3 regions of the Kitasatospora sp. NPDC028055 genome follow, and region 2 is predicted to be linked to each of the others. Evidence: riboswitches for the same ligand, from Rfam matches in the RefSeq annotation. Region 2 holds a riboswitch; each other region holds the start of a gene.
The links. A riboswitch is a leader RNA that binds a small molecule or an ion and turns the genes downstream of it on or off. The one in region 2 is predicted to bind cyclic di-AMP.

Region 1 (9,366 bases), on a different contig from region 2:
AAGTCCGCGAACTCCTCGGCCAGGGCGACCTGTTCGAAGAGCTGGGCGGCCTCGCGCCAGCGGCCTGCCCGGTAGGCCTCGTCGCCGAACTCAGCGCGGAGCTCGGCCAGTTCGGTGGCGACCAGGGTGCGGACCAGCTCGGCGGTGGCCTTCTCGCCGGTGTCGGACAGCACGACCCCGTTGTGGATCCACTGCCAGATCTGCGAACGCGAGATCTCGGCGGTGGCAGCGTCCTCCATCATGTTGAAGATGCCGACCGCGCCGAGCCCGCGCAGCCAGGCCTCGATGTAGCGGACGCCGACCTGGACGGCGTTGTGCAGCCCGGCCCGGGTGCAGGTGCCTCCGGCGCCGGCGATGTCGAGCAGTTCGGCGGCGGTGACCGGCTCGGCGGGGCCCGGGTTGTCCTTCTGGTTGGGCCGCTCGCCGAGCACCGCGTCGAAGGAGGCCCGGGCGACCGGGACGAGGTCCGGGTGGGCGACCCAGGAGCCGTCGAAGCCGTTGCCGGCCTCGCGGTCCTTGTCCGCCTTGACCTTCTCCAGCGCGGCGGCGTTGACCTCCGGGTCCCTACGGCTGGGGATGAACGCGGCCATGCCGCCGATCGCGTGGGCGCCGCGCCTGTGGCAGGTCTGCACCAGCAGCCGGGTGTAGGCGGCCATGAACGGCGAGGCCATGGTGACGCTGTTGCGGTCCGGCAGGATGTAGTGCTCGCCGGCGTCGCGGAAGTTCTTGACGATCGAGAAGAGGTAGTCCCAGCGTCCGGCGTTGAGGCCGGCCGCGTGGTCGCGCAGCTCGTACAGGATCTCGTCCATCTCGAAGGCCGCGGTGATGGTCTCGATCAGGACGGTGGCCCGGACGGTGCCGTACGGGATGCCCAACTCGGCCTGGGCGTGGGTGAACACGTCGTTCCAGAGCCGGGCCTCGAGGTGGCTCTCGGTCTTCGGCAGGTAGAAGTACGGGCCGGAGTTGGGGTCCTCGGCGCCCTTGGCGATGAGCCGGGCGGCGTTGTGGAAGAAGTACAGGCCGAAGTCGACGAACGCGCCGGCCACCGGGACGCCGTCGACCAGCAGGTGGTTCTCGTCCAGGTGCCAGCCGCGCGGGCGGACCACGACGGTGGCGAGTTCGGCGGCGGGCCTGAGGGTGTAGGCCTTGCCGGCCGAGCTGGTGAAGTCGATCCGGCCCTCGAAGGCGTCGATCAGGTTGACCTGCCCGCTGACCACGTTCTCCCAGGTCGGGGAGGTGGCGTCCTCGAAGTCGGCGAGCCAGATCTTCGCCCCGGAGTTGAGCGCGTTGATGACCATCTTGCGGTCGGTGGGCCCGGTGATCTCGACCCGGCGGTCCTGGAGGGCGCGCGGCGCCTCGGCGACCTTCCAGTCGCCGGCCCGGACGTCGGCGGTCTCGGGGAGGAAGTCCAGCGTGCCGGTGCGGGCGATCTCGGCCCGTCGGCTCTTCCGCCTCGCCAGGAGCTCCTGTCGACGACCCTCGAAGGCGCGATGGAGGCCCACGACGAAGGCGACCGCCTCCGGGGTGAGCACCTCCTCGGCCCGATGGACGCGCGGTCCGGCGACAGTGACGACCGGAGCGGCGGGGGAGGCGCCGACGGGCCCCTGATCTGCAGCCATGAGCAGGACACTCCTAAGACGGTTGAGCCTGGCAAAGGGAGCTCCGGTGGGAACTTCCTCGGGTACTTCCTCGATCGTTACCCGCCTGTCGGCGGATTCGATTCTGTAAGGTGGAGACTAGTTTCCGCGATACAGAATTTCAACGGTTTGTTGAAGAGGTCGCCGGGACTCTACTCCTCCCCGACAGCGAAGGGAACGCCGGTGGTTGCGACCCCCGACACAGCATCGACGACAGGCGCCGACCGCGCGAGCGGCGGCGTGCAGTCCGTCGAGCGCGCCTTCCAACTCCTGGAGGCGCTGGCCGACTCGAGTGGCGTGGCCACCCTCAGCGAGCTCTCCACCAGCTCCGGCCTCCCGATGCCGACCATCCACCGACTGGTTCGTACCCTCGTCCAGCAGGGCTATGTCCGCCAGGACACCGCCCGGCGCTACACCCTCGGCCCCCGGCTGATCCGGCTCGGCGAGACGGCCGGCCGACTGCTCGGCAGCTGGGCCCGCCCGTACCTGGCCGAGCTCATGGAGGCCACCGGCGAGACCGCCAACCTGGCGGTGCTGGAGGGCGGCGAGGTGGTGTACGTCGGACAGGTGCAGTCGCGGCGCTCGATGCGGATGTTCACCGAGGTCGGCCGACGGGTGCAGCCGCACTGCACCGGCGTCGGCAAGGCGCTGCTCGCCCAGCTCCCCGAGGACGAAGCGCGTGCGGTCCTGGGCCCCAACCCGCTGCCCGCGCACACCGAGTACACCCTCACCGACCCGCAGGCGCTGATGGACCAGCTCGCCGAGGCGCGCGAGCGCGGGTACGTGGTCGACGACCAGGAGCAGGAGATCGGCGTCCGCTGCATCGCCCTCGCCGTCCCGGGCGCCCCCACGCCCACCGCCCTCTCGGTGTCCGGCCCGGAGGCCCGGATCCGGGCACTGGAGGAACAGGCCGGGGCGTCTGCACTGGTACCGGTGATGCACCAGATCGCGGCCCGGCTCGGGCAGGTCCTGGCACCCTGACGATCAGTCAACAGCCTTCCTCGACAAGAGCGATCGGGCCGATGTCGGCGCCCCGCCGTTCGAGTGGCGGTGGGCGAGTTGTGGCGCCGCCGCGTCGGCGGCTCGGACACCCTGGGGCGGACGCGGCCCGCGACGGCGCGGGCCGCCGGAGCACGGGAACAGGGTGAACGGCGTGGCACAGCACGGAGTACGGGGCGGCGCGGGGCGCAGGGGGTTCGGCCGGATCGGCCTGATCGGCCGGGCCGGATGGGTCGGCCAGGTCGGATGGGGCGGCCGGGCCGGATGGGTCGCGGCGGTGACGGCGGGCTGCGCGGCAGCCGCACTGGCCGCCGGCCCGTCCTGGGCGGTGCGGCACCCGGTGCCACGCCCGGACCTTGGGGTCGTCGCGCCGGGTGCGCCCGAGGCGTCCACGCTGCCGGCCGTGGTGGCCAAGCCGTCCGCATCGCACCTGGAGGTGGTCCGGATCGACCCGGACCCGGCGTCGCCAGGCGGCACCACCACCATTCACGCCTTCGTCGCCAACGCGGGCCCGGACACCACCGTGTCCCCGTTCACGGTGACGGTCACCCTCCCGAACGGGGTCACCGCGGCCCCCCCGTTCTACCCAACGGACTGTGAGGTCGTCGCACGCGGCAGGCAGGTGCGCTGCGTCTTCGGCCCCGGGCTGAAGGAGGGGCGCAGCGCGACCGCCCTCGTCCCGGTCGTGCTCTCCCCCGATCTGCCGCTCGGGGTCCTGGCGGGCGGCTCGGTCGAGGTGCGCAGCGCGGACGACCCGGGGGGCATCCGCCACCGGGAGCCGTTCGACATTCGGGTCGTCGAGACGACCCAGGGCTGACGGCCGGATCGCCCCACCGGTCACCGGCCGCCGGCGAGCGGCTGCCGGATCCCGGTGACCGGTGGGGCGGGCTCGTGGTTACCGGTAGACGTGGTCACCGGTACAGGTGGTTACCGGTAGACGAGGTCACCGGCAGACGCGGTCACCGGTAGACGCGGACGTAGTCGGCGGCCATGGTGATCGGGGCGTTCCCCTGCGGCGCCGGGTGGTACTTGCCGGCGCTCACCGAGAGGTTGAGGATCAGGTACGCCGAGAAGTTGGCCCCGACGCCCTTGCCGTCCGAGAACACCTTGACGCCGTTGACGTACCAGTCCACCGAGTTGGCGCCGTAGTAGGTGCCGATGGTCACCCACTGGTCGGCGGCGACGGCGCTCGCATCGGTGTAGTAGTCGGGGTTGCCGGGGTTGACGTGGTTGGTCAGCTCCAGCAGGTTCGGGTTGTCGGGGTGGTACTCGAAGGAGTCGATCTCCCCGTTGCCGTTCTTCCAGGTCCACAGGGCGGGCCAGGCGCCGGTGCCGGCGGGCAGCTTGACCCGGGTCTCGGCGTAGTCGCCGGTCTTGACCTGGAAGCCCTCGGCGGAGCCCTCGGTGGTCAGGAAGCCGGTGTTCCAGGACTGCTTGCCGTTCTCCAGGGTGGGGCCGCCCGGGGTGGCGGTGAACGTGGCGACGCCGTTCCCGACGGTGACGTTGTTCTTGTTCAGCCAGTCGAGCTTGTTGTCGTCCGGGTTGTGGTTCCCGTACTTGTACGAGGTGCTCTTGTCACCGACCCAGCGCTGGCCCCAGTTGATCGGGCCGTTGAACTCGTCGGACCAGGTCAGCGACTTGCCCGCGATCGGGGAGGACGGCGCCGGGGTCGTCGGGGTGGCCGTGGCGGTCGGGGTGCTGGTCGGGGTCGCGGTGGGGGTCGCCGTGGGGGTCGCCGTGGGGGTCGCGGTGGGGGTCGCCGTCGGGGAGGGGGCCGGCGTGGGCGTACCCGTGGCCGAGACCACCAGCTGCTGCGAGGGCAGGTTGTGCCACGCGCCGCCGAGGTCCTGCCAGAAACCGAACTGGGTGTACGTCCCGGCGGCCAGGGTGCGGGCGGCGCTGGTGTAGTTGAATCCGCCGGGGCAGATCTGCACGTTGCTCGCGTTGCCCGGGAAGTCCAGGTTGGTGCCGCGCGCGTCACGGACGCCGACGCCGACGGTCTTGGCGGTGAAGCAGGCCGAGGAGTGCAGGGCCAGCGAGGCGGTGCCGGCCTTGCCGGCGACCATGGTGGCGGGGGCGAGCCGGTCCTGGGTGACGGTCGGGCCGGTGGCGGCCTGGGCGCCGGAGACGGACGGCAGGCCGAGCAGGCCGGCGCCGGTGATGGCGAGCGCCCCGGTCGTGGCGAGGGCGGCGTTGCGGCCGCGGTGGGACGGACGGGCGTGGCGGGGCGCGCGACGGCGCCGGGCAGGCTGGTGCATGGGGATCCTCTGCGACGCCTGCGAGGTGAGCTGTCGGATTCGGGCTGCAGTTGCCCGGCCGCCTGTGGAGCGGCTTCACCCCTAGCCGCGACCCGCACGCTGGTGCGTACGGGCCGGGCGCTGACCTTGGTTCCCCCGCTCCCGTCCGCTGTGGTGCTCGGGTACTCGCCGGCGGGTGGACGGGACTCGGCGTCCCGGCGGCGGGGTCCGCGACGGCGGACGACGAGTGCAGGCTAGGCAGGCCATCCGTGGACGGACAACCTGATCAAGCCGGTTGTCGCACAGCTCACAGTGGTGTCGATCAACGACGCTGCGTGGTGGCCGAGTTGATCACCGGAGTCGACGCCGCCCGGTCCCCCCGTCCGGCCCGCCCGGACTGCCGACCGCACACTGTACGCGGTACGACGGTGGCGGACCGTACCGTGACCGCCGAACCGTGACCGCCGAACCGTGACATCCGTGGCGTGGAGCCGCCCGTATCCGCCCGGTCGGATAAATTGGAGCCCTGGGATTTTCCACGGTGCACAAGAGCACCGACCAGAGCCGTACGACCCGTCCGCCGTTCCGGAGAAGAGGTTCCGCCCCACCATGACCGCGCCCGCGCCCCTGCCCGCCTTCGCCGGCCGCACCTACGTCTTCCGGGCCGACAACGGCGCGGCCTTCCGCAACTCCTACTCGGCCGACGGCACCCGGCTGCGCTGGGAGGGCCTCGGTGAGTCGGCGGGCCAGTGGGAGGACGTGCGGCTGCACGTCGCCGAGGTCGCACCGGAGATCTACTTCGTCAGCTGGACGGAACAGAGCGGGATCACCGTCAGCCACGTGATGGACCTCAACGCGCTGACCGTACGGGCCTTCTGGACCTTCGAGGGCGAGGGCGGCCGGGTCGGCCAGTTGCACACCGGGACGCTGGAGCGGGTCGCCTGACCGGCGCCGAAACGGACCGACCCCCCGGGAGCCGCGGCTTCCGGGGGGTCGGTGTGTTCGGTGTGTTCCGTGCGTTCTGCGTGTCCTGCGTGTCCTGCGCGTTCCGCGGGCGGCGCCGTCAGACGGTCTGGCCCGGGTGGCCCGGCTGGTTCGGGACCTTGAGGTGCTGGGACAGCCACTCCAGTGAGGACGGCAGCAGGGCGCTCCAGGTCTCGAAGTTGTGGCCGCCGTTCTCGAGCATGCTGTAGGAGACCTTCATCGGGCTCTTCGCGGCGTCGATGAACGCCTCGGTGTCCTGCTTGTAGTTGCCGTCGCCCTTCTTGGTGCCGGCCAGCAGCACGGAGACGTTCGGCTGCGGCAGGTTCTTCAACCGCCACATCAGGTCGGCCTCGTTGCGGCGCTGCTTGCTGCCGCCGAAGAGGTCGCCGGTGGTCGGGTCGTCGGCCGCCTCGTAGTACCCGGAGAGGGACACGGCGGTCGGGAAGACGTCCGGGTGGCGCATGGCCAGCTTGAGCGCGCAGTAGCCACCGGTGGAGTTGCCCATGAAGGCCCAGGCCTGCGGGTCGGTCGAGACCCGGTAGCTGGCCTGGATCGCCGACGGGACGTCCTTGGTGAAGTACGTGTCGGACTGGGCGCCGCCGGGGATGTCCTCGCACTCGGTGTCCTGCGGCAGCGCGGGCGAGGGGCGCATCAGGACCATGACGGTCGGCTGCATCCGGCCCTCCTGCAGCAGCTTGAGCGCGGCGCCCGGGTAGTTGAAGCGGGTGATCAGGTTCTCGGCGATTCCTGGGAAGCCGGTGCTGACGATCACGGCCGGGAACTGCTTCTGCGCGTACTCGGGCTGGAAGTACTGGGGCGGAAGGTAGACGTAGCCCTCGGTCGACAGCCGGCTCTCCTTGCCGTCGATCCGGACCTTGCGGATCTCGCCGGACTGGCTGGGCTCACGGCCCATGGCGCCGCCGCCCTTGACCGAGGCCTGGCCTATGGTCTCGACCAGCAGTCGGCCGGAGGCGTCCGCCTTGTTGTGGATGACCACCGGGCCGGTGCTGCCCGTGCCCATCAGGTCGTCCCAACTGCTATAGAAGGCGAAGTAGTTGTTCGCCACCAGCCCGAGCGCGGCGAGCACCGCCAGCTGGGTGGCGAGCAGCGCGCCGATCCGGCCGAGCACCGCCTGCCAGCTCTTCCGGGCGAGTCTGGGCCAGAGCCAGACCGTGCCGACCATCATCACGACCGCCATCAGCACGGCCAGTGCCAGCACCTTGTGGCTCGTCAGACCCATTTTCCAGTTGCTCCCACGCCTCGAACTCCCACCCCTCCGTTCAGGGACATCCGAGGAGGTCACCCCGGTTCCCCCACCGGGGCGCGAGCACCAACCCTAGCGGGAGCTGTAAGGAAGCTGATCGGGGGCTGTGGGCAGGCCGCGAACAGATGACAGAGTTCAACTTTCAGATAACAGATAACAGATAACAGATTTCGAAAGTTGTTCGCTGTCATCTGTTCGCCGCTATCCGTTCGCGGCCGTCTGTTCGCTTGCGCCCGCTCGCCGCCAGCCCGCTAGTCCCCCGCCGGCTGAGCCCACAGCCGTAGCCCCACCGTGAGTTCGCGCATGCAGCGGCCGCCGAGGTCCTGCGGGGAGCCCGGGCCGGTGACAGCCGCGTCGGAGCCCGCCCACTGCTCCAGGGCCACCCGGATCGCCGCCGTGGCCGCAGCCGCGGCCAGCCGGACCTCCAGCGGATCGACGCCGTCCGGACAGCGGGCGGCCAGCACACCCCGCAGCCGCTCCTCCGACCCGGCGTGGACCTTCTGCCAGGTGCCGTCCAGCCGCGGGTCGCGCAGCAGGTCGCGGGTCCAGTACATCGCCTCGACGGCCGCGTCGTCGGCCGGGGTGAGCGACTCGACGGCCGAGCGCTCCAGCGCCTCACGCAGCGGTACGTCCGCCGGGCTCTCGGCCAGCAGGTCCATCCAGCGCTGCCCGCCGGCCGCCAACAGCGGGGCGACGGCGTCCTCCTTGACGGAGAAGTAGCGGTAGAAGGTGCGCAGCGAGATGCCCGCGGCGGCGGCGATCTCCTCGGCGGTGGTCGCCTCGGCGCCCCGCTCGGCAAAAAGCGCGGCGGCGGTGCGGGCGATCTCCAGCCGGGTGGCGTCACGGCGGCGCTGGGTCAGGGTCGGGCGTCCGGTCACAGGGGCCAGCGTACGCAAGCGATCAAGGTCACGGCACATCGCGCCCGAGTGGCACATCAAGCCTTGTTGGCACAACATGCCATATGGACGTACCGTGTCTCTTGAGGTCGAGAGACCACGAACGAAGGAGGACCACCATGGAGCGCTTCAGCGGACGGAACGTCCTGATCACCGGCGGCGGCTCTGGCATCGGCCAGGCGACCGTGCACCGGATCCTCGCCGAGGGCGGGAAGGTCGTCGCCGTCGACGTCAACGAGGACGGCCTGAAGAAGACCCTGGACCGCGCGACCGCCGAGGGCACCGCCGACCGCCTGACGATCCAGGTCCTGGACATCTCGGACGAGGCCGCCGTGGTGGCGGGCGTCGCCGAGGCCGTCGCGGGCCTGGGCGGTCTGGACGTCCTGGTCAACGCCGCCGGCATCCTCCGCTCCTCGCACACCCACCAGACCACCCTGGAGTTCTGGAACAAGCTCCTCGCGGTGAACCTGACCGGCACCTTCCTGATGACCCGCGAGGCGCTCCCCGCGCTGCTCGCCACCGGCAAGGGCGTGGTGGTCAACTTCAGCTCCACCTCCGCGAGCTTCGCCCACCCCTACATGGCCGCCTACGCCGCGACCAAGGGCGGCATCCAGTCCTTCACCCACGCGATCGCCTCGGAGTACTCGAAGCAGGGCCTGCGCGCGGTCTGCGTCGCACCTGGCAGCATCGACAGCGGCATGACCAACAACCCGGGCCTGCCCGCCGACGCCGATTTCGGCCTGCTGGCCAAGCTCTCCCCCGCCCTCGGCCACGGCTTCGCGGGCCCGGACACGGTGGCCGGCGTGATCGCCATGCTGGCCTCCGACGACGGCGCCTTCGTCACCGGCACCGAGCTCCGGATCGACGGCGGCACCCACATGTGAGCCCCCGGTCCGGTCACCGGCGGGGCCCGTGCCCTCCCCCATCGGGCACGGGCCCCGTCGGCGTCCTCCTTCTCAGGGTTCTCAGGCTTCTCAGGCTCCTCAGGCTTCCGGTCGCAGTCAGCTGGTAGCGGTCAGCCGGTAGCCCGGGCGTGCCGACCGTTCGAGGCCACGCCCCGCCGGGCGTCGCGGCGGGCAGCGAGCGCGTTGCCGACCGCCGCGAGCGCGGCCCCGAGCAGCAGGAACGCCACCGCCAGCAGGAAGCACGCCCCCGCGATCCGGCGGTAGCCGCCGTGCCGGGCGGGGTCGAGGAACGGGTAGGGGTACCAGCCGACCGCGTGGCCGCGGAGCAGCGCGTACGCCAGGTAGACCAGCGGGAACCCCAGCCAGCCGAGCACCGTCCGGGCCCGGACGGGCCGGGCGGGCGGGTCGACCAGCCAGTCGGCGAGCACGAGCAGCGGCATCACG
Region 2 (9,366 bases):
GGCGGTCGCCTCGGCGTTGTGGCCCTGCACGTCGCCGATCACCAGCCCGATCCGGCCGTCCGGCAGTTTCAGCAGGTCGTACCAGTCGCCGCCGATCTGCATGCCCTCGGTGCTGGGCAGGTAGCGGGCGGCGCTGGCGATCCCCGGCAGCCGGGGCAGGGTGCGCGGGAGCATCGCGCGCTGCAGCTCGCCGGCCCGGTGGTGGTGGGTGTCGTACAGCCGGGCCCGCTCCAGGGACTGCGCGAGGATGCCGGCGAAGGTCGAGTACAGGGTGCGGTCCGCGCGGCTGAACACGCGCTCGGTGGCGAAGGTGATCAGGCAGGAGCCGACCTGCCGGCCGGAGGCGACCAGCGGCAGCACCGCCCAGGCGGCCGGGGCGTCGGCCCCCACCGGCCCGGCGCCGGGTTCGCTGAAGAGCGGGGCCGAGCGGGCCGGCGGCGAGGGCTGGCTCACCTGCTCGGAGACGGTCTGCTCGGAGATCGCGTGCTCTGAGCGGACCTGGCCGGGGCGGACCTGGTCGGAGCTGACCTGCTCGGAGCGGACCTGCTCGGAGAGGTCCGCCAGCCGGGTCAGCTCGGCCCGGCGTGGTCCGCCGTACCCGGTGTGCGAGACCGGCAGCAGCCGGCCCTCGTCCACCAGGTCCAGCACGATGCCGGCGGCGCCGAGGGCCGGACGGGCCACGTCGGTGACGGCGGCGGTGACGTCCCGGACGGTCACCGCCCGGGACAGCGCCCGGGTCAGCGACAGCAGCAGCGCCGTCCTGGCCCCGGCCGGGTCGTGCGGCGGCTCGGCGTCCCGGGCCCGGCGGTGCTCCACGTCGGCGAGCAGCCCGGCCATCCGCACCGGACGGCCGTGCACGTCCAGCATCACCTCGCCGGACTCCTCGACCCGCGCGACCTTCCCGCCACGGCGCAGCAGCCGGTAGCCGATCCGGTAGCGGCCGCCGCTCGCCAGCGCCTCCGCCAGGGCCGCCTGCACGTCCGGCAGGTCCTCGGGGTGGACGATCCGCTCCAGCTCCGGGGCGGTCCCGTCCGGCTCGACGGGTCGGCCGGCCACCGCGAAGGCGGCCGCGTCCCAGTAGCTCTCCCCGGTGACCAGGTCGCGCTCGAAGGCGCCGTGCCCGGCGGCCCGCACCGCGAGCGACAGCAGCGGGCGGGTCGGGGCGGCGTCCGGGGTGGGCGCGAGCCGCTGCGCGGTGCGGTCGCCGGAGTGGTTTCCGGTGCGGTCGCCGGTGTGGCCTGCGGTGTGGTCGAGGGTGTGGTCCAGCAGGTGGTGCAGCCGGTGGGCGCAGGCCCCGGCGATCGTCTCCAGCACGTCCAGATCGCGCCCCGGGACGGTGCCCCGGTGCGCCAGGGCGAGGGCCAGCACGCCGATCGGCCGCTCGTCCACCACCAGCGGCAGGCTGACCACGGCGACCAGCCCGGTGCCCAGCCCGGCGTTCCGCTTCGGGTACTCGACGCTGGTGTGCTCCGGGCCGAGCAGGTACGGGCGGCGCAGCCGCAGCGCCATCGCGGCGGGCAGCTCGCCGGCCGGGTCGACCAGGCCGTAGCGCTCGTGCGCCCAGTCCGGCAGCCCGTGCGAGGCGGTCAGCCGGAGCATCCCGGCGGGGTCCAGCAGGTACAGCGCGGAGCCTTCGCCGGTGATCCAGTTCGGGCCCTCGGCGAGGACGGTGCCGAGCAGCTCGGCGGCGCTGGTGCAGCCGAGCAGCAGGCGCACGCAGCGCATCGGGCTGCGGGTGGCCGGGCCGCGGGCGGCCGGGCTGCCGGCCGGCGTCCGGCTCTCGTCCTCGGGGATGGGCACTAAATCTTCATACCCCATTTCCATAGCCGCGGCCGGAGTCCGGCCCGGAGCCTCATCCGGTCGCGGCCGTGCCCAGCCGTCGCACCAGCACCAGCGTCCGGTCGTCCGCCACGTCCTGCGCCACCGTGCGCACCAGCCGCCCCGCCGCACCCCGCACCAGCTGCTGCTGGGTCCGGTGGGTGCGCACCTCCGGCTCGGCCGCCGCCAGCAGCCGGCCCACCCCCTCGTCCAGGTCCCGGCCCGGCACCTCCACCAGGCCGTCGCTGAACAGCAGCAGCGAATCCCCGTGCGCCAGCCGTCCCGGCACCCCCGGGTACGGCGCCCCCGGCACCAGCCCCAGCGCCGGACCGCCGTGCTCCGACGGCACCCAGCCCGACCGGCGGCAGAACCGCACCGGCGGCGGATGGCCCGCGTTGAACAGGCGGTAGCGGCCCGTCGCCGGGTGCAGCGCCAGGTGCACGGCCGTGGCGAAGTCGTCCTCCCAGCCCATCCGCACCAGGTGGTCGTTGGCCGCCGGCAGGAACGCCTCCGGCGGCACCCGGCCCAGCAGCATCGCGAACGCCCCCGACAGGTGCGTCGACCGGGCCGCCGCCCGGGTGCCCTTGCCCGACACGTCCACCAGCACCAGTTCCAGCAGGTCCTCCTCCGGCCGGTGGGCGCACAGCAGGAAGTCCCCGGAGAACGACGCGCCGCCCGCCGGGGCCAGCGCACTGTCGAAGTGCCAGTCCAGCAGCCGCTCCGGCAGCCGGGCCAGGGCCCGGTTGTGCTCCGCCAGCTCCAGCAGCATCGAATCGCCCTGGGTGCCGCGCAGCCCCAGCCGGTCCCGGAAGCGGTTCGCGGTCAGCACCGTCGCCCCCGTCGCCGCCACCACCACCGTCACCCCCAGCCGCACCCCGTGCGGGTCCTGCACCACCGCCCCCAGCAGACCGCCCGCCAGCGCCGCGCACACCAGCACCCGCAACTGCCCGCGCCGCAGCACCAACCCGCCACCCACCACCGGCAGCACCAGCGCCGACGGCGGCCACCCGTACGGCAACAGGACCGGCAACACCCCCAGCACCGCCGTCACCCCGAGCAGCACCCCCAGCGCCACCCGCCCGGCCCGGACGTCCCCGTCCAGCAACCGGCCGTACCACCGCCGCACCCTCGCTATCAGTGCGGGCACCCGGGACCTCCGCGAAGGCGTGGGCGGTCCCCTGTCATGACCACCAGTCAGCCCGGCCACACTAACCCCTCCCACCTCCCGCCCCGCAGCCCCTTCTCCCCCGCCCGGTCCGCCTGCTGCTGCGCCCCGGCCGTCCGCCGAAGCCCCGTGTCCCCCGCCCGACTTCTGGTGCGCGCCCGAGCCCCGCCCGCCTGCCGAAGCCCCGTGCTCCCCCACCGCTCCCGCGCAACAGCAAGCCGGCCAGCCCGACTTCCCGCGCGCAGCCCCCCGCCTGCCGCCCCGCAGCCCGTTTTCCTTCCCTGCCCGGTCTCCTTGCTGCTGCGCCCCGCCCGTCTCCGCCAAGCCCGTTCCGGACCTGCGGTCACCAGAAGTCACCCCGCCCGACTTCTGACGCGCGCCCGAGCCCCGGCCGCCCGCGCCCAGTAGGCGCTTGCCATCTGCCGAAGCCCGTAGCTCCGTTCTCCCTCCGCCGTTTCGCGTAACAGGAAGTCGGCCGGCCCGACTTCCTGGGCACTTCCCGGCTTGTCCGCCCACGCCCCGCCGCCCCGCAGCCTGTTCTCCTGTGCCCGGTCTGCGTGCTGCTGCGTTCCGGCCGTCTCCGCCAGGCCTGTTCTGGGCCTGCAGTACCAGAAGTCGGCCCGCTCGACTTCTGGTGCGCGCCCGAGCCCCGTTCGCCGATGCTGCTGCGTTTCCTTGCTGCGTGTCCTCGCCCCGACGGTTCGGGGCAGGTGGCCCGCTGACGCCAGAAGTCGGCCCGCCCGACTTCTGGTGCGCGCCCGAGCCCCGGCCGCCCGCGCCGAGTAGGCGCCGCCATCTGCCGGAGCCCCGTGCTTCCCCCGCCGTTTCCGCGTAACAGGAAGTTGGCCGGCCCGACTTCCTGGGCACTTCCCGGCTTGCCCGCCCGCCGACACCTGCCGCCCCGCAGCCCGTTCTCCTGTGCCCGGTCTGCGTGCTGCTGCGTTCCGGCCGTCTCCGGCAGGCCTGTTCTGGTCCTGCGGTCACCAGAAGTCGGCCCGCTCGACTTTTGGTGCGCGCCCGAGCCCCGGCCGCCCGCGCCGAGTAGGCGCCGCCCTCCGCCGAAGCCCCGTGCTCCCTCCGCCGTTTCCGCGTGACAGGAAGTCGGCCGGCCCGACTTCTCGCGCGCAGCCCCCGCCCGTGGGAGAGTCGGCCTCCTCGCAGAGGGGCCGCCCGCCTGATCTCGTCGATCGGTGGGGCCGCACTCTTTCAATGGCCCGGCTACCTCTGCCGGAAGGTTTCTTCTCGGTCTGCCTCGCGCGAGAGGTCCATGGGGTCGACTTCTGGCGCGCTCACTGCCGCCGCCGCGTTTCTCTGCGGCCAGAGAGTCGCGGCCGGTCGCCCGGTGGCCTCTTTCCCACGGGGTGCTGCGCGAGAAGTCGGCCGGGCCGACTTCCTGGGCACTTCCCGGCTTGCCCGCCCGCCGACACCTGCCGCCCCGCAGCCCGTTCTCCTCTGCCTGGTCTGCGTGCTGCTGCGTTCCGGTCGTCACCGCCAGGCCCGTTCTGGGCCTGCGGTCACCAGAAGTCGGTCCGCCCGACTTCTGACGCGCGCCCGAGCCCAGTAGGCGCCGCCACCCGCCGAGGCCCGTAGCTCCGTGCTCCCTCCGCCGTTTCTGCGTATCAGGAAGTCGGCTGGGCCGACTTCCCTCGCGGAGGCGCCCGCCTGGTGGGGCCGCGCTTTTCCAGCGCCCCGGTTGCCCGCGCCGGAAGGCCCCTTCTCGGCCTGCCTCGCGCCAGAAGTCGATGGGGCCGACTTCTGGCGCACCCACCGGGCGCCCGGTGGCCCCTTTCTCACGGGGTGCTGCCCGGGTTTCGGCCGGGGGTCTCTGCGGTGGGGGCACCTCCCGGCCGAAGGCTGGGGGAGCGTCGCCGGCCCGGCCTGAGCCGCGGGGCGTGTTCTAGGCGGTGGCCGTCCCGGGCCAGGTGTGGAGGGCGGTGGTGAGGGTGGTGATGAGGCGGTCGTGGGTGGTGGTGGGGTCCTCGGCGAGTTGGAAGGCGCCGGCGATGGAGAGGGAGGCGAAGCCGTGGGCGAGGGAGCGGACGGTGCGGGCGGCGTGGATGGCTTCGGGGCCGTCGAGGCCGTAGCCGCGGAGGACGGCGACGATGACGCCGACGAGCCGGGTGGCGGCGCGGGTGAGGTCGTCGTCGGGCTGGGGGGCCTGGGGGAGGGCGGCGTAGCGGTGGGGGTGTGCGGTGGCGTAGGCCTGGTAGGCGCGGAGGACGGCGGTGACGGCGTCGTCCCCGCTGCGGCCGACGGCGGCGTCCGCGAGCCGGTCGGCGAGCTCCTCGGTGACCCGGACCGCGATGAGGCGCCGCAACTCGCCGAGTCCGCCACTGACGTGCTTGTACAGCGAGGGGGTGGCGACGCCGGCCCGGGTGGCGACGGAGGCGAGGGTGAGGGCTTCACCGCCCTGGTCGTCGATGAGGGCGAGGGCGTGGTCGACGACCTGGTCGGGGGTCAGTCCTACGCGGGGCATGGCTTCGTTCTCTCCGTACGGGCGGGGTTCAGGCGAGTTCGGCGAGGAAGGGCAGCAGGGCGTCGGCGACGGCCTGCGGGTTGTCGGCCATCGGGTAGTGCCCGGACCCTTCGATCATCACCTTGCGGGCGCCGAGCTTCTCGGCCTGGAGGTCGGCGACGGCCTCGGGCTTCGGGAAGTCGGGGTCCTTGCTGCCCATGAGGACGAGGGCCGGGCAGCGGACGGCCGCGCACCAGCCGACGGGTGCGGAGTCGCCGGTGACGTGGCCGCGGGTGGCGGTCCGCCGGCCGGGGGTGCGCAGGGCGGCGACGAGCCCGTCGACGTAGCCGTCGAGGTCGGCGGGGCGGGGGCCGGGGTAGGCCATCTTGCGCAGGTAGAAGCCCCAGACGCCGGGCCACCGGACCATGGCGGCGCCCATGACGACCATGACGCCCCGCATGAGGGCGTTGGCCCGGTGTTCGACGAAGGCGTCGATCAGGGCGATCCCGGCGACCCGCTGGGGTGCGTCGCCGGCGACCTTGACGACCGTCGCCCCGGTGTAGGACTGCCCGACCAGGACGGCCCGTTCGATGCCGAGGTGGTCGAGCAGGGCGAGGACGTCGGTGGCGATGGCGGCGGGCCCGTAGTCGTCCCAGACGATCGAGGAGTCGCCGAAGCCGCGCAGGTCCATGGTGACGACCCGGTGGCCGGCGGCGGTGAGCAGCGGGTGCAGGTGCCGGTAGGCGTGGCGGGAGTCGAGCATCCCGGGGAGGAGGACGACGGGGGTGCCGTCGCCCTGCCGGGTGTCGTCGTACGCGAGGCGGCCGCCGGGGACGTCGAGGAACTGGGTGCTCGGGGTGCTGGTGCCGTTCATGGTGGGCCTCCGCCGGCTCGCTCGTTTCTGCCTGTAGCCATAAAGCTAAGGCTAATAGCCTTAGCCGTCAAGCATTCGGCCGATGCCGAGGACGCTTCCCGTTCACGCCCCCTCGACCCGGAAGGGGTCGTGCTCGCTGAGCAGCTTCTCCAGCCGGGCCTGGTCGACCCGGGCGACGGTGTCCAAGGACTCCTGCCGGTCCCGGATCACCTTGGCCAGCGTGAACGAGGAGGTGACGGCGTAGAGGAGGCCGATCGCGAGGAAGGCCCGGGTCCAGCCGCCCACCGGCAGGTAGGCGATCCCGGCGGCGAGGGCGGTGCCGGAGAGGGCGAAGGAGAGGACGGCCTGGACGAAGTACGCGGCCGTTGTCCGTGACTGCATCGGTGCGCTCATGGCGCCAGGATGCGATGGGGCGGCCGGGTCGCACATGAGTAGGAGTACTCAGATGGACCCGGTGGCTGAGGGGTCGTTCGTTGACGTCCGATCACCTGTTCCACAGTGGCCCCGGGCGGATGGCTTGGAATCAGAGCGTCCTAGGATTAACGTTTGATAACGCAGCGCGGTCGTCAACGCCGTACCCAGACGGCACCGTGCGCCGTCGCCTAATCCCGCCGACCGGCCTCCGGGCAGGTCAGGGAGCCGGGGAACCACGTTCCTTGGGGTGAATCGGCGGGGCTCCGGCCCGGCCGTAGGAGACCTTCCTGCTCCGAACCCGTCAGCTAACCCGGTAGGCGCGAAGGAAGGAAAGGAGCGCGCCTCCGTGGCGTCGACGCACACTCCGGCACACCCGGCCGGCCCCGCAGCCGGTACCCAGCTCCTCGACCACCCCGGCCCGCACGGCGCCGAGCCCCGCGACGGCGGGTCCGCCGGACCGGCCGAGCCGTTCGCCCCGGAGGCCGAGGCCAACCGCCACCGGATGCCGCGTCAGACCCGCGGGGCCTCCCCGCTGCTCGGCGTCACCGCCGTCGCCGCCACCCTGGGTGCCACCGGCTTCGCCTCCGCGACCCCGGCCGCCGCACCCGCCGTCGAGGCCCCGGACGAGACGCCCGTCGCCCTGGCCGCCGACCCCGGCCTCGCGCTCGCCGCCCGGATCCAGCAGCAGGCCGACAGCCAGCGCACCGCCGCCGAGGAGGGCGCCCGGGTCCAGGCCGCCCAGGAGGCCGAGGCCAAGGCCGCCGCCAAGGAGGCGGAGGCCAAGCGCGCCGCCGAGGAGGCCGAGCGGGCCAAGGCCGCCGCCCTCACCCTGCCGGTGAAGGACTACAACCTCTCCGCCCACTACGGCCAGAGCGCCCGCTACTGGGCCCACCTGCACACCGGCCTGGACTTCGCCGCCGACACCGGCACCGCGGTCTACGCCGTCGGTCAGGGCACCGTCACCTCGGCCGGCTGGTCCGGCTCGTACGGCTACCGGATCGTCGAGACCCTGCCCGACGGCACCGAGATCTGGTACTGCCACCTCTCCTCGATCATCAAGGGCTCCGGCAAGGTCACCGCCGGCCAGCAGATCGGCAAGGTCGGCGCGACCGGCAACGTCACCGGCCCGCACCTGCACCTGGAGGTCCGCCCCGGCGGCGGCGCCCCGGTCGACCCGGAGACCTGGCTCCAGCAGCGCGGCCTCACCCCGTAGGACCGATGACGCGGCAGGGCCCCGGGCGGCGCGCCCGGGGCCCTGCCACGTCAGCTCACTCCTGCTCCAGCTCCGGCTCCTCCGGCTGCTCCTCCTCGTCCGCGGGCAGCTGCGCCAGGTAGGCGTCGATCTCGGCCGCCCCCGGCTCCGGCGCGAGCTCCGGGAACTCCTCCACCAGCAGCCGCGGCAGCCCGGGCACCGTCCACTCGCCGAGCAGGTCGAGCGCCGCCTCGGTCGCCGCCGCCTCGAACTCCTCGAAGCCACCGGCCAGTTCGTCCGGCATCGGGCGCCCCAGCGCGTTCAGCTCGGCCAGGTTGCGGTAGCTGCGCCGCATCAGGCCCTGCTCCAGCAGCAGCCGCGCGCCGTCGGTGGCCATGCCGACGGACAGCACCCGGCCCGGCCCCCAGCCCTGCTCGTCCGGGTCGTCCAGCCAGCCGGTCGGCGTCAGCGCCTCGTACCCGGCCAGCCGCTGCTCCTCGTCGAGCGCCGCGAAGCCGGCCAGCCAGTCCCGGACGGCCGCCGGGTCCGTCACGTCCACCCCGTGGGCGTGCAGCAGCACCGCGTACAGCCGGGGCCAGGTCACCAGGTCGGCGCGGCGCAGCAGCCCCGCCGCGACCTCGCCCTGCCACTCGGCCTCGGCGTGCAGCCGCTCCTGGCGCTTGGCGTTGAGCCGCTTCGCCGCCCGCTGGTGGTCGACCAGCAGCCGTACGGCCTCGCCGTACGCGAGCGGGTCCTCCTCCGGCGCGGGTTGGACGTAGAGGTGGAGCCGTTCGTACAGCAGGTGCTCCACCTCGTCGGAGGTGAGTTCGGGCCAGCCGTCGTGCATCCTGCCCCCGCCGAGCTCCAGCAGCGCCAGCACCGCGCGCAGCGGCGCTTCGGCCACCGGCGCGCGGTCCTGGCCGGCCGCCCAGGCGAGCAGGTCGGCGGCCCTGGTGCGCGGGGCGAGCCGCAGGTCTTCGTCGTTCATGTTCCGAACGGTAGCCGCCGGACGCCGGTAGGGTCGGCAGCCATGGTCCCCGTACGCCTCGCCGGCCCCAGGCTCGCCCTCCGCGAGTACCGCCACACCCCGGAGGAGGTGGACGCGCTGCACGCGCTGTACGGCGACCCGGAGGTGACCCGCTACCTCCCCTTCGAGCCGCGCGACCGCGAGACCTGCGCGGACCAGCTCGAGCTCTACCTGGAGGAGGCGATGGCCGAGGAGCGGGGCGTCTACCGGCTCGCCGTCGTCCGGCGCGAGGACGCCGAGGACCCGGAGGACGCGCTGCCGATCGCGCACGCCAGCCTCACCCTCGGCAAGTACCGCTCCGCCCACCTCGGTTACGTGCTGAGCCGCCCGGTGTGGGGCCGCGGCTACGCGGGCGAGATCGCCGGACTGCTCTGCGAGCTCTCCTTCGGGGTGCTCGGCCTGCACCGGCTGGCCGCCCGGG
Region 3 (9,366 bases), on a different contig from region 2:
TGATCTCCAGCAGTTCCAGCGCGCCCGCCGCGATCACGTCCACCCGGCCCGGGTGCATCGACGGGATGGCCGCGCGCTCGGCGTGGGTGGCGGCCAGCAGCTCGCGGGCGATCTCGGCGACCCGCTCGCGGCTGATCCGGGAGTGGTGGATCCGCTCCGACTGGTACGCGGGCAGGTCCTGGGCGATCGCGGACACCGTGGTGACCGTCCCGGCCAGGCCCACCAGGGTGGCCGCACCGGTCAGCGGGACGACCTCCTCGGCCTTGTCCAGCTCGGCCCGCACGTGCGCCCGGGCCTCGGCGATCTGCTCCTCGGAGGGCAGTTCGGCGCCGCCGAAGTGCCGCTCGGTCAGCCGCACGCAGCCGATGTCCACCGAGCGCGCCGCCTGGACCTCCGCCCCGCCGAGCACGAACTCGGTGGAGCCGCCGCCCAGGTCGAAGACCAGGTAGGGGGCGGGGAACTGCCCGCCGGCCAGCTCCTTGGTGGCACCGACGAAGGACAGGTGCGCCTCCTCCTCGCCGCTCACCACCTCGGGCTCGACGCCCAGGATGTCGCGCACGCCCTTGACGTACTCGTCGCTGTTCTCGGCGTCCCGGGAGGCGCTGGTGGCGACGAAGCGGGTGCGCTCCGGGCCGACGCCGAAGCCCGCGATGACCTCCCGGTACTCCCGGCAGGCGGCGAAGGTGCGCTCCAGCGCGTCCGGGTGCAGCCGGCCGGTGCGGTCGACGCCCTGGCCCAGCCGGTTGATGATCATGCGGCGGTCGAGGTCGGTGATCTCGCCCGTCTCCGGGTCCAGGTCGGCGACCAGCAGCCGGATCGAGTTGGTGCCGCAGTCGATCGCGGCCACCCGGGTCGTGCTCACTCGGACTCCTGCTCCGCCGCCGCGTCCTGCGCCGCCGCGGCTTCCTGACCCGCCGTGGTCTCCTCGGCGGCGCGCTTCTTCGCCGCCCGCTCGGCGGCCTTCTGCTGCTTGGCCGCGATCACGGCCTCGTGGTCCTGGTCCTTGGCGCGGTTGCGGGCGACCCGCTCACCGGCGGCCTGGACCTCGGCCGGGGAGACGCACGGGCCCTTGGCCCACCAGTCCTCCAGCATGCCGATCGCCTCGTCGCCGAGCGGGTTGACGCCCTCTCCGGCCGCCAGCGAGTGGCCGACCAGCACGTGCAGGCACTTCACCCGGTCCGGCATGCCGCCGGCGCTCGGGAAGCCCTCCAGCACCTCGATCGCGTCACGCCGGGCGATGTAGTCCTCGTGCGCCTTCTGGTAGGCGGCGGCCAGCTCCGGGTCCTCGGCGAGCCGGGCCGTCTGATCCTTCATCACACCCTCCGCCTCCAGGGTGCCGATCAGCGAGGCGGCCTTGGGGCAGGTCAGGTAGTACAGCGTCGGGAACGGCGTGCCGTCCGGCAGCCGGGGGGCCGTCTCCACGACGTCGGGGTTGCCGCAGGGGCAGCGGTGCGCCACGCCGCGCAGGCCGCGCGGCACCCGGCCGAGCTGGGCGGCGATGGCCGCGACGTCGGCGTCGGAGACGGCGGGGTGGTTCTCAGTGGTCATGGGGGGTGGGGTCTCCAACGGAGGACGGGGGGAGCGGACGGGGTGCGGCGGGAGCCAGCGCGACGGTGTCGGCGGCGTCCACCGAGTCCCAGATGCTGGTGTACCAGGGCTTGGCGGCCTTCGCCGGGCCGGCGGCCGCGTCGGCGGCGGGAGCGGCCGAACCGGCCGGGGCGGAGGGCTGGGCGGCTGGACCGGCCGGGTCCACCGCGATGTACGGGGTCTCCCCCGGCACCGCGTAGTGCAGCCGGGCGCGGGCCTGCGCCTTGACGTACTCCGGGTCCTGCCAGCGTGCCTTGTCCCGGCGCAGCTGGTCGACCTGCTGGCGCGCGTGGTCGGCCTTCGCCCGCTGGGCGGAGATCTCGGCGCGCTGGGAGATGAACTGCCGCGTCGGGTAGGCCAGGATCGCCACCAGCGAGCAGAGCACCAGGACCAGGACGGTCGCCCGGCTCGTGAACCGAGGCCGGGCCGCCAAGCCCGGGATCCTCCAGCCAGCCATCTCCCGTATCCCCTCCTGGTCGCGACGGTGCCCCGCCGTCCACCCTACGGGGTGAGCGGCGGGGCACCGGTCAGGCGTGCGCTACCGGGGGCCTCGGGCCCCCGGCGGCCGGGCCGGACGTCGCCCGGCCCGGGCGTGCTCAGCCCTCGTGCTTGAACCGCGGGAAGGCGCCGCGGCCGGCGTACTCGGCGGCGTCGTCGAGGATCTCCTCGATGCGCAGCAGCTGGTTGTACTTGGCGACGCGCTCGGAGCGGGCCGGGGCACCGGTCTTGATCTGGCCGCAGTTGGTGGCGACGGCCAGGTCGGCGATGGTGACGTCCTCGGTCTCGCCGGAGCGGTGCGACATCATGCAGCGGTAGCCGTTGCGCTGGGCCAGCTCGACGGCGTCCAGGGTCTCGGTCAGCGAGCCGATCTGGTTCACCTTCACCAGCAGCGCGTTGGCGGTGCCGGTCTCGATGCCCTTGGCCAGGCGGGCCGGGTTGGTGACGAACAGGTCGTCGCCGACCAGCTGGACCTTGTCGCCCAGCTTGACGGTCATGGCCTTCCAGCCGTCCCAGTCCGACTCGTCCAGCGGGTCCTCGATGGAGACCAGCGGGTAGGAGGCGACCAGCTCGGCGTAGTACTCGATGAGCTCGGCGGAGGTCAGCGCCTTGCCCTCGAACTGGTAGGCGCCGTCCTCGTAGAACTCGGAGGCGGCGACGTCCAGGGCGAGCGCGATGTCGCGGCCGGGCACGTAGCCGGCCTTCTGGATGGCCTCGGTGATGAGGTCCAGGGCCTCGCGGTTGCTGTCCAGGTTCGGCGCGAAGCCGCCCTCGTCGCCGAGGCCGGTGGACAGGCCGCGCTCCTTCAGCACGCCCTTGAGGGTGTGGTAGACCTCGACGCCCCAGCGGACGGCCTCGGAGAAGGACTCCGCGCCGATCGGGGCGATCATGAACTCCTGGATGTCGACGTTGGAGTCCGCGTGCGAGCCGCCGTTGAGGATGTTCATCATCGGGACCGGCAGGACGTGCGCGTTCGGGCCGCCCAGGTAGCGGAACAGCGGCAGGTCGCTGGCCTCGGAGGCGGCGTGCGCGACGGCCAGCGACACGCCCAGGATGGCGTTGGCGCCGAGCGAGGACTTGTCCGGGGTGGCGTCCAGGTCGAGCATGGCCTGGTCGATCAGGCGCTGCTCGGTGGCGTCGTAGCCGACCAGCTCGGGGCCGATCTGCTCGATGACGGCCAGGACGGCCTTCTCCACGCCCTTCCCGAAGTAGCGGTTCTTGTCGCCGTCGCGCAGTTCGAGCGCCTCGAAGGCGCCGGTCGAGGCACCCGACGGAACAGCGGCACGACCCGTGCTGCCGTCGTCGAGGCCGACCTCGACCTCGACCGTGGGGTTGCCGCGGGAGTCGAGGATTTCACGGGCTACGACGACATCGATGGACGGCACGAAGCATCTCCTTGCGGAAGCAGGGTCCGGCTGCGGGTGGTGCCGTCGGCCGGACGATTGCGGAGTCGTTACGACCAGAGCCTAACCGCCCGGGCTCCCGGGGCCACGTCGGCCTGGGCTGCGTCTCACCGTGTGGCCCGGCTACCCACCGGTAGTTCACCTGCTCGTCCCGGCGCGTCCCACCGGGGCGGGCGGACGCGGACGTAGGGGGCCGCCGGGCGCGGCCCCCTACCTGTCCAGCGTGTCGTCACCTGTCCAGCGTGTCGTCCGCCGTGGAAACGGTCCGGCTCAGCCCAGGTGCAGGACCTGGCCGGGCACGATCAGGTCCGGGTTGCCGCCGACCGTGCCGCGGTTGCCGTCGTACAGCGCCTGCCAGCCGCCGGACACGCCCTGGGCGGTGGCGATGCCCGACAGGGTGTCGCCGTCCCGGACGGTGTAGTCGTGGCCGGTCGTGGCGGCCGGGGCCTGGGCGGCCCGCGGGGCGGCGTGCTTGGGGGCGTACTGCTGCGCCGACGGGTCGGCGGGCTTCTCGGCCTGCTTCGGCGCGGCGTGCTTCGGCGCGTACTGCTGGACCGGCTTCGACTGGGCGGGCTTCGCGGCGGCCTTGGGAGCCTGCTGCTGGGCCTGCTGCTTCTGCGGCTTGGCGTCCGAGGAGGTGTCCACCTCGGCCGAGGCGCCGCCCTTGCTCAGGCCGGCCTTCTTGGAGCAGACCGGCCAGGCGCCGGGGCCCTGCGAGGCGAGGACCTTCTCGGCGACCGCGATCTGCTGCGCCTTGCTGGCCTGGTTGGCCTGCGCCGCGTACGCGGTGCCGCCGTACGCCTTCCAGGTGCTGGGGGTGAACTGGAGGCCGCCGGAGAAGCCGTTGCCGGTGTTGATGCTCCAGTTGCCGCCGCTCTCGCACTGGGCGACGGAGTCCCAGACGGAGGCCGGGGCGGCGGAGGCACCGGTGGCGGTGAGGAGCGGCAGTGCGAGTCCGACGCCGGCCACACCTGCGACGGCGATGGCCTTCTCGGCCTGGGTGCGACGACGATGACGGCCAGTTCCAACGAACAGCATGAAGGTCCCTCTCCGCACGCCTGCGAGGTGAGCTGTCGGGTTCGGACCGGGAGGTGGCCCGGCCGCCGTCTGCGGAATCGATTCCGCGCGGGCGGCTTCACCCCGAGCCGTGGAGGAACGGCAACAAACCTGGTTCCCCCGCCCCTGCCCAGGGTTCTGGTCGGTTTCCCGTGACGCGGCGGGCAGGATTCGGCGTCCCGCGCACGAGGTCCGCAGCTGCGAACTCCACGGAGACTAGACAGATCCTCAGACGAATCACAAGCTCATATCACCGACATCACACCAGAATTACGGCCCGTGTTCGATCGCCTACCAACGGCGGGTCTTTGTCCGGTTTGATGGGCGTTCATACCGCCGCTGGTGGCCGGTTCCGGATGCCCCGTCAGCGTGTCGCCGGCTCAGGAAGGCCGTGCGGCGACCTGAGCTCCGGACTGAATTCGACCGGAAGTTCGCGCAATCCACGCATGATCAGGCCACCCCGCCAGCGCAGATTCTCCGGGCTTTCGGCCAGTCGCAGATCGGGCAGCCGGGAAAGCAGCGTGGCCAGCGCGGACCGCCCCTCCAGCCGGGCCAGCGGGGCGCCGATGCAGTAGTGGATGCCGTGCCCGAACCCCAGGTGGGGGTTGTCGCTCCGGGCCAGGTCGAGGGTGTTCTCGTCGGAGAACCTGGCCGGATCGCGGTCCGCCGCCGCCAGCACCACCAGCACCGGATCCCCGACCGGGATCTCCACCCCGCCGATGGTCAGCGGACGGGTCGCGAACCGCCAGGTCGCCAGCTCCACCGGCCCGTCGTAGCGCAGGAGTTCCTCGATCCCGGTCTCCAGCAGCGCGGTCTCGCCGCGGGCCACCGACTCCTGCAGCAGGGCCCGCTGCCCGGGATTGCGCAGCAGCGCGTACGTGCCGTTGCCGATCAGGTTCACCGTCGTCTCGAACCCGGCGAAGAGGAGGATGAAGGCCATCGCGGCGGCCTCGTTCTCGGTCAGGTGCTCGCCGTGGTCGCTCGCCCGGATCAGGCCGGAGATCAGGTCGTCCCCGAGGTCCGCCCGCTTGCGGTGGATCAGCTCCAGCAGGTACGCCCGCATCCGCTTCACCGCCCGCCCCACACCGCCGCGTTGGCCGCCCGCTTGGCCCGGCTTGGTGTGGCGCAGCATCATTCCGGCCCAGTCGCGGAAGTCGTCCTGGTCCTCGGCCGGCACGCCCAGCATGTCGCAGATCGCGTAGATGGGGAGCGGGAACGCGAACTCGTGGATCAGGTCCGCCGAACCGCGCTGCGCGAAGCCGTCGATCAGCCGGTCGGTCAGCTGCTGGACCCGCGGCTCGAACTCGGCCACCCGGCGCGGGGTGAACGCCTTCGCCACCAGGCGGCGCAGCCGGGTGTGGTCCGGCGGGTCGATGTTCAGCAGGTGGGTCATCAGGTCCGCCTGCCGCTCCCCCGGGATGCCCACCCGGCCGGTGCGGTGCGCCTGCTCGCTGTGGTGCGCCGGGTTCTTCGACAGCCGGCTGTCCGCGAGCGCCTGCCGGGCGTCCGCGTAGCGCGTCACCAGCCAGGCCTCCACCCCGCTCGGCAGCTTGGTGCGGTGCACCGGCGCGTGCTCGCGCAGCCAGGCGTAGGCGGGGTACGGGTCGGCGGCGAACTCCCAGGTGAAGAGCTGCGGGTCGGGCTGGGCGGCGGGCTGGGCGCCCTCGGGCTGAGCTGGCATGGGTCGACCGTAACCGCTGGACCGGACGGGCCCGGACCACCGGCGGACGCGCCCCCGCCACCGGCCGGAGGTCACCGCCGCGACCGGCCGGAGGTCACCGCCGCGCGAACCGTCCGTGACCGGCACGCGAGCGGGACGCCGACACTCCGTGGACGGCTCGTGGACGCCGGGTGGACAGGCCTTGGCCAGCTCTTGGCCGGGCGGCAGGCGTGAGCCTGGTCACCTGCGGGGTAATCCCTGTTGCGGAGGGTCAGGACGTGCCTACGATCCTCCGAAGTACGCGCGGGCGCCGGTGCGGTGCCGCCCGCAGGGAGGAGCTGGACCAATGACGGTCAGCGGAGCAGTCGTCGTCATCGCGGTACTCGCGGGCGGTTCGGGGGCCGACCTCGCCCGCCGGTTCACCGCGGCCGACGCCGCCGGGATGCTGATCGCCGACACCCACGTCGGCGTCGCCGAGGACCTCGCCGCCGAACTCGACCGGCCGGGCTGCCCCGTGGTCGGCGTCTCCGGCGACGTCCGCCGGCCCAGCGACGTCGCCGCCCTGGTCGACACCGCCGAGAAGCACTTCGGTCCGATCGACCTCTTCTGCGTGGCGGGCCCGAAGGGCGAGCGGATCGTCTCCCTCGCCGACCTGCCCGCCCACCTCGACCTGGAGCGCCTCGCCGAACTGGTCGTCCTGATCGGCGAGGCGATCGGCGAGCTCGTCCCGCCGCAGCGGTCCGCCTCGGAGCGCACCGCCACGGCGGCCTGAGCCGCCCCCACTACTCCGGCTTGAGCCCCTCGGCCGCGCGCACCGCCTCCCGGTAGCCGCGCGCGGCCGAGCGCAGCGCCGCGTCCACGTCCACCCCGGCGTCGTGCGCCCGCTGCACCACCGCCAGCAGCAGTCGGCCCACCGACTCCGCGGTCAGCTCCGCCGGCAGCTCGTACGGCTCGTCCGGCACCTGTGCGAAGCCCGCCCGGCGCACCCGGGACACCAGCTTCGCCGCGTACGCCAGCGCCGGCAGCCCGGCCGGGACGCCGTCCAGGACGGACTCCCGGTCCGCCTTCTCGGCCGCCTTCAACTGCTCCCAGTTCGCCTCCACCTCGGCGGCGCCCTCCGCCTCGACGTCCCCGAACACGTGCGGGTGCCGGTACACCAGCTTGTCCACGATGTCCCCGGCCACGTCGTCGACGGTGAACGGCCCGGTCGGGTGCTCCTCGGCGATCCGGGCGTGGAAGAACACCTGCAGCAGGACGTCGCCCAGCTCCTCGCGCAGCGCGTCCCGGTCCCCCTCCTCGATCGCCTCGACCAGCTCGTAGGCCTCCTCGACCAGGTACTTCACCAGGCTCTCGTGGGTCTGCTCGGCGTCCCACGGGCAGCCGCCCGGCGAGCGCAGCCGGTCCATCACCGAGGCGAGGTCCAGCAGCCGCGCACCCGGCAGGTCGTACGAGCCGGGCAGCACCTCGATCTCCGGCACCTCCCCGGCGTGCTCCACCGCGAGCCGGGCCAGCGCGTCCGTCAGCCCCGGGTCCCCGTCCGGGCCGCCCAGCCACACCGTCGGCCCCGCCCCGGCCGGCTGCCCGGTCAGCAGCCGCGCCAGCGCCGGCGCCGACCCGGCCGGCACCACCTCCACCGCCACCCCGGCCTGCCGCACCGCCGCCACCTGCGGATGCCCCTCGTCCGCCACCAGCACCCGCCCGGCCGACCGCAGCGCCTCCCAGGCCGGCCACGCCAGCAGCCCGGGGGCCACCCGGTGGGTGGTGGTCAGCAGGATCAGCTTCGCGCCCGGGGCGTCCGTCGGCACACCATTAGTCGTCACACCTCGAACCTACCCGCCGCGGGCGCCCCGGGCCCCGGCCGGTGCCGGTCAGCCGAGCGGCGGTCCCGGGCCGGGCCCGGGACCGCCGTGAACCGCTGTGGACCGCTGTGGGCCCGCCGGGGCTACTTCTTCGTCCCCGCCAGGTCGTCGAACATCGCCGACAGGAACTCGGTGCACCAGCCGAGCAGTTCGCGCCCGACCAGCGGCTTGCCGCCGATCCGGCCGGTGCTCGGCCGGGGCACCAGCAGCTGCCGGGCCGCCGCCTTGACCTGGCTGCGCGGGTAGAGCCGGTTCAGCCGCAACTGCTGGGACTCCCGCAGCTCCACCGGGCCGAAGCGGACGTTGGAGCCCTGCAGGGTGATGTCCGAGATCCCGCAGCGGCGGGCGTACAGCCGCAGGCCGGCGACCATCAGCAGGTTCTCGACCGGCTCGGGCAGCTTCCCGTAGCGGTCCGCCAGCTCGTCCCGGACCTGCTGGATGTCCGCCTCCGAGTTGACCGCCGCGATCGAGCGGTAGGCCTGCAGCCGCAGCCGCTCGCCGGGGGCGTAGTCGTGCGGCACGTGGGCGTCGACCGGCAGCTCGATCTTCACCTCCAGCGGCTCCTCCTCCGGCTCGCCGCCGTTCGCCAGCGACTCGCGGAACTCGGCCACCGCCTCGCCGACCATCCGCATGTAGAGGTCGAAGCCGACGCCCGCGATGTGCCCGGACTGCTCGCCGCCGAGCAGGTTGCCGGCGCCGCGGATCTCCAGGTCCTTCATGGCGACGTACATGCCGGCGCCCATCTCGGTGTGCTGGGCGATGGTGGCCAGCCGCTCGTGGGCCGTCTCGGTGAGCGGCTTCTCCGGCGGGTACAGCATGTACGCGTAGCCGCGCTCGCGCCCGCGCCCGACCCGGCCGCGCAGCTGGTGCAGCTGGGAGAGGCCGAAGGTGTCGCCGCGCTCGACGATCAGGGTGTTGGCGTTGGAGATGTCGATGCCGGACTCCACGATCGTGGTCGACACCAGGACGTCGAACTCCTTCTCCCAGAAGTCGACGACGACCTTCTCCAGCTGGGTCTCCCCCATCTGCCCGTGCGCGGTGGCGATCCGCGCCTCGGGGACGAGGTCCTTGAGCCGGGCGGCCGCCTTGTCGATCGACTCGACCCGGTTGTGGATGTAGAACACCTGGCCCTCGCGCAGGAGTTCACGCCGGATCGCGGCCGAGATCTGCTTCTCGTCGTACGGCCCGACGAAGGTCAGCACCGGGTGCCGCTCCTCCGGCGGGGTGGTGATGGTGGACATCTCGCGGATGCCGGTGACGGCCATCTCCAGGGTGCGCGGGATCGGCGTCGCGGACATCGTGA

Region 1: it holds a riboswitch for cyclic di-AMP, as region 2 does, so the genes downstream of both, AB0F71_RS07815 (glycoside hydrolase family 16 protein) here and AB0F71_RS24280 (M23 family metallopeptidase) in region 2, are expected to answer to the same signal.
Region 3: it holds a riboswitch for cyclic di-AMP, as region 2 does, so the genes downstream of both, AB0F71_RS11525 (transglycosylase family protein) here and AB0F71_RS24280 (M23 family metallopeptidase) in region 2, are expected to answer to the same signal.

Annotation. Positions count from the first base shown of each region.
Region 1 is NZ_JBEZXE010000004.1:103,956-113,321, forward strand. It holds gene aceB (malate synthase A) at 1-1,619, opposite strand, end outside; gene AB0F71_RS07805 (IclR family transcriptional regulator) at 1,821-2,618, shown strand; gene AB0F71_RS07810 (hypothetical protein) at 2,791-3,453, shown strand; gene AB0F71_RS07815 (glycoside hydrolase family 16 protein) at 3,596-4,894, opposite strand; cyclic di-AMP (ydaO/yuaA leader) riboswitch at 4,897-5,060, opposite strand; gene AB0F71_RS07820 (phenolic acid decarboxylase) at 5,483-5,818, shown strand; gene AB0F71_RS07825 (alpha/beta hydrolase-fold protein) at 5,937-7,097, opposite strand; gene AB0F71_RS07830 (TetR family transcriptional regulator) at 7,373-7,999, opposite strand; gene AB0F71_RS07835 (SDR family oxidoreductase) at 8,137-8,901, shown strand; gene AB0F71_RS07840 (Pr6Pr family membrane protein) at 9,033-9,366, opposite strand, start outside.
Region 2 is NZ_JBEZXE010000026.1:78,997-88,362, forward strand. It holds gene AB0F71_RS24255 (SpoIIE family protein phosphatase) at 1-1,800, opposite strand, end outside; gene AB0F71_RS24260 (PP2C family protein-serine/threonine phosphatase) at 1,853-2,965, opposite strand; gene AB0F71_RS24265 (WHG domain-containing protein) at 4,881-5,459, opposite strand; gene AB0F71_RS24270 (alpha/beta hydrolase) at 5,488-6,312, opposite strand; gene AB0F71_RS24275 (YiaA/YiaB family inner membrane protein) at 6,415-6,705, opposite strand; cyclic di-AMP (ydaO/yuaA leader) riboswitch at 6,902-7,060, shown strand; gene AB0F71_RS24280 (M23 family metallopeptidase) at 7,073-7,939, shown strand; gene AB0F71_RS24285 (hypothetical protein) at 7,995-8,906, opposite strand; gene AB0F71_RS24290 (GNAT family protein) at 8,949-9,366, shown strand, end outside.
Region 3 is NZ_JBEZXE010000007.1:148,691-158,056, forward strand. It holds gene AB0F71_RS11505 (Ppx/GppA phosphatase family protein) at 1-862, opposite strand, end outside; partial or broken gene AB0F71_RS11510 (DUF501 domain-containing protein) at 1,051-1,566, opposite strand; gene AB0F71_RS11515 (septum formation initiator family protein) at 1,538-2,020, opposite strand; gene eno (phosphopyruvate hydratase) at 2,184-3,470, opposite strand; gene AB0F71_RS11525 (transglycosylase family protein) at 3,759-4,526, opposite strand; cyclic di-AMP (ydaO/yuaA leader) riboswitch at 4,528-4,698, opposite strand; gene AB0F71_RS11530 (cytochrome P450) at 4,909-6,225, opposite strand; gene AB0F71_RS11535 (SDR family NAD(P)-dependent oxidoreductase) at 6,551-6,976, shown strand; gene AB0F71_RS11540 (MazG family protein) at 6,987-8,024, opposite strand; gene mfd (transcription-repair coupling factor) at 8,147-9,366, opposite strand, start outside.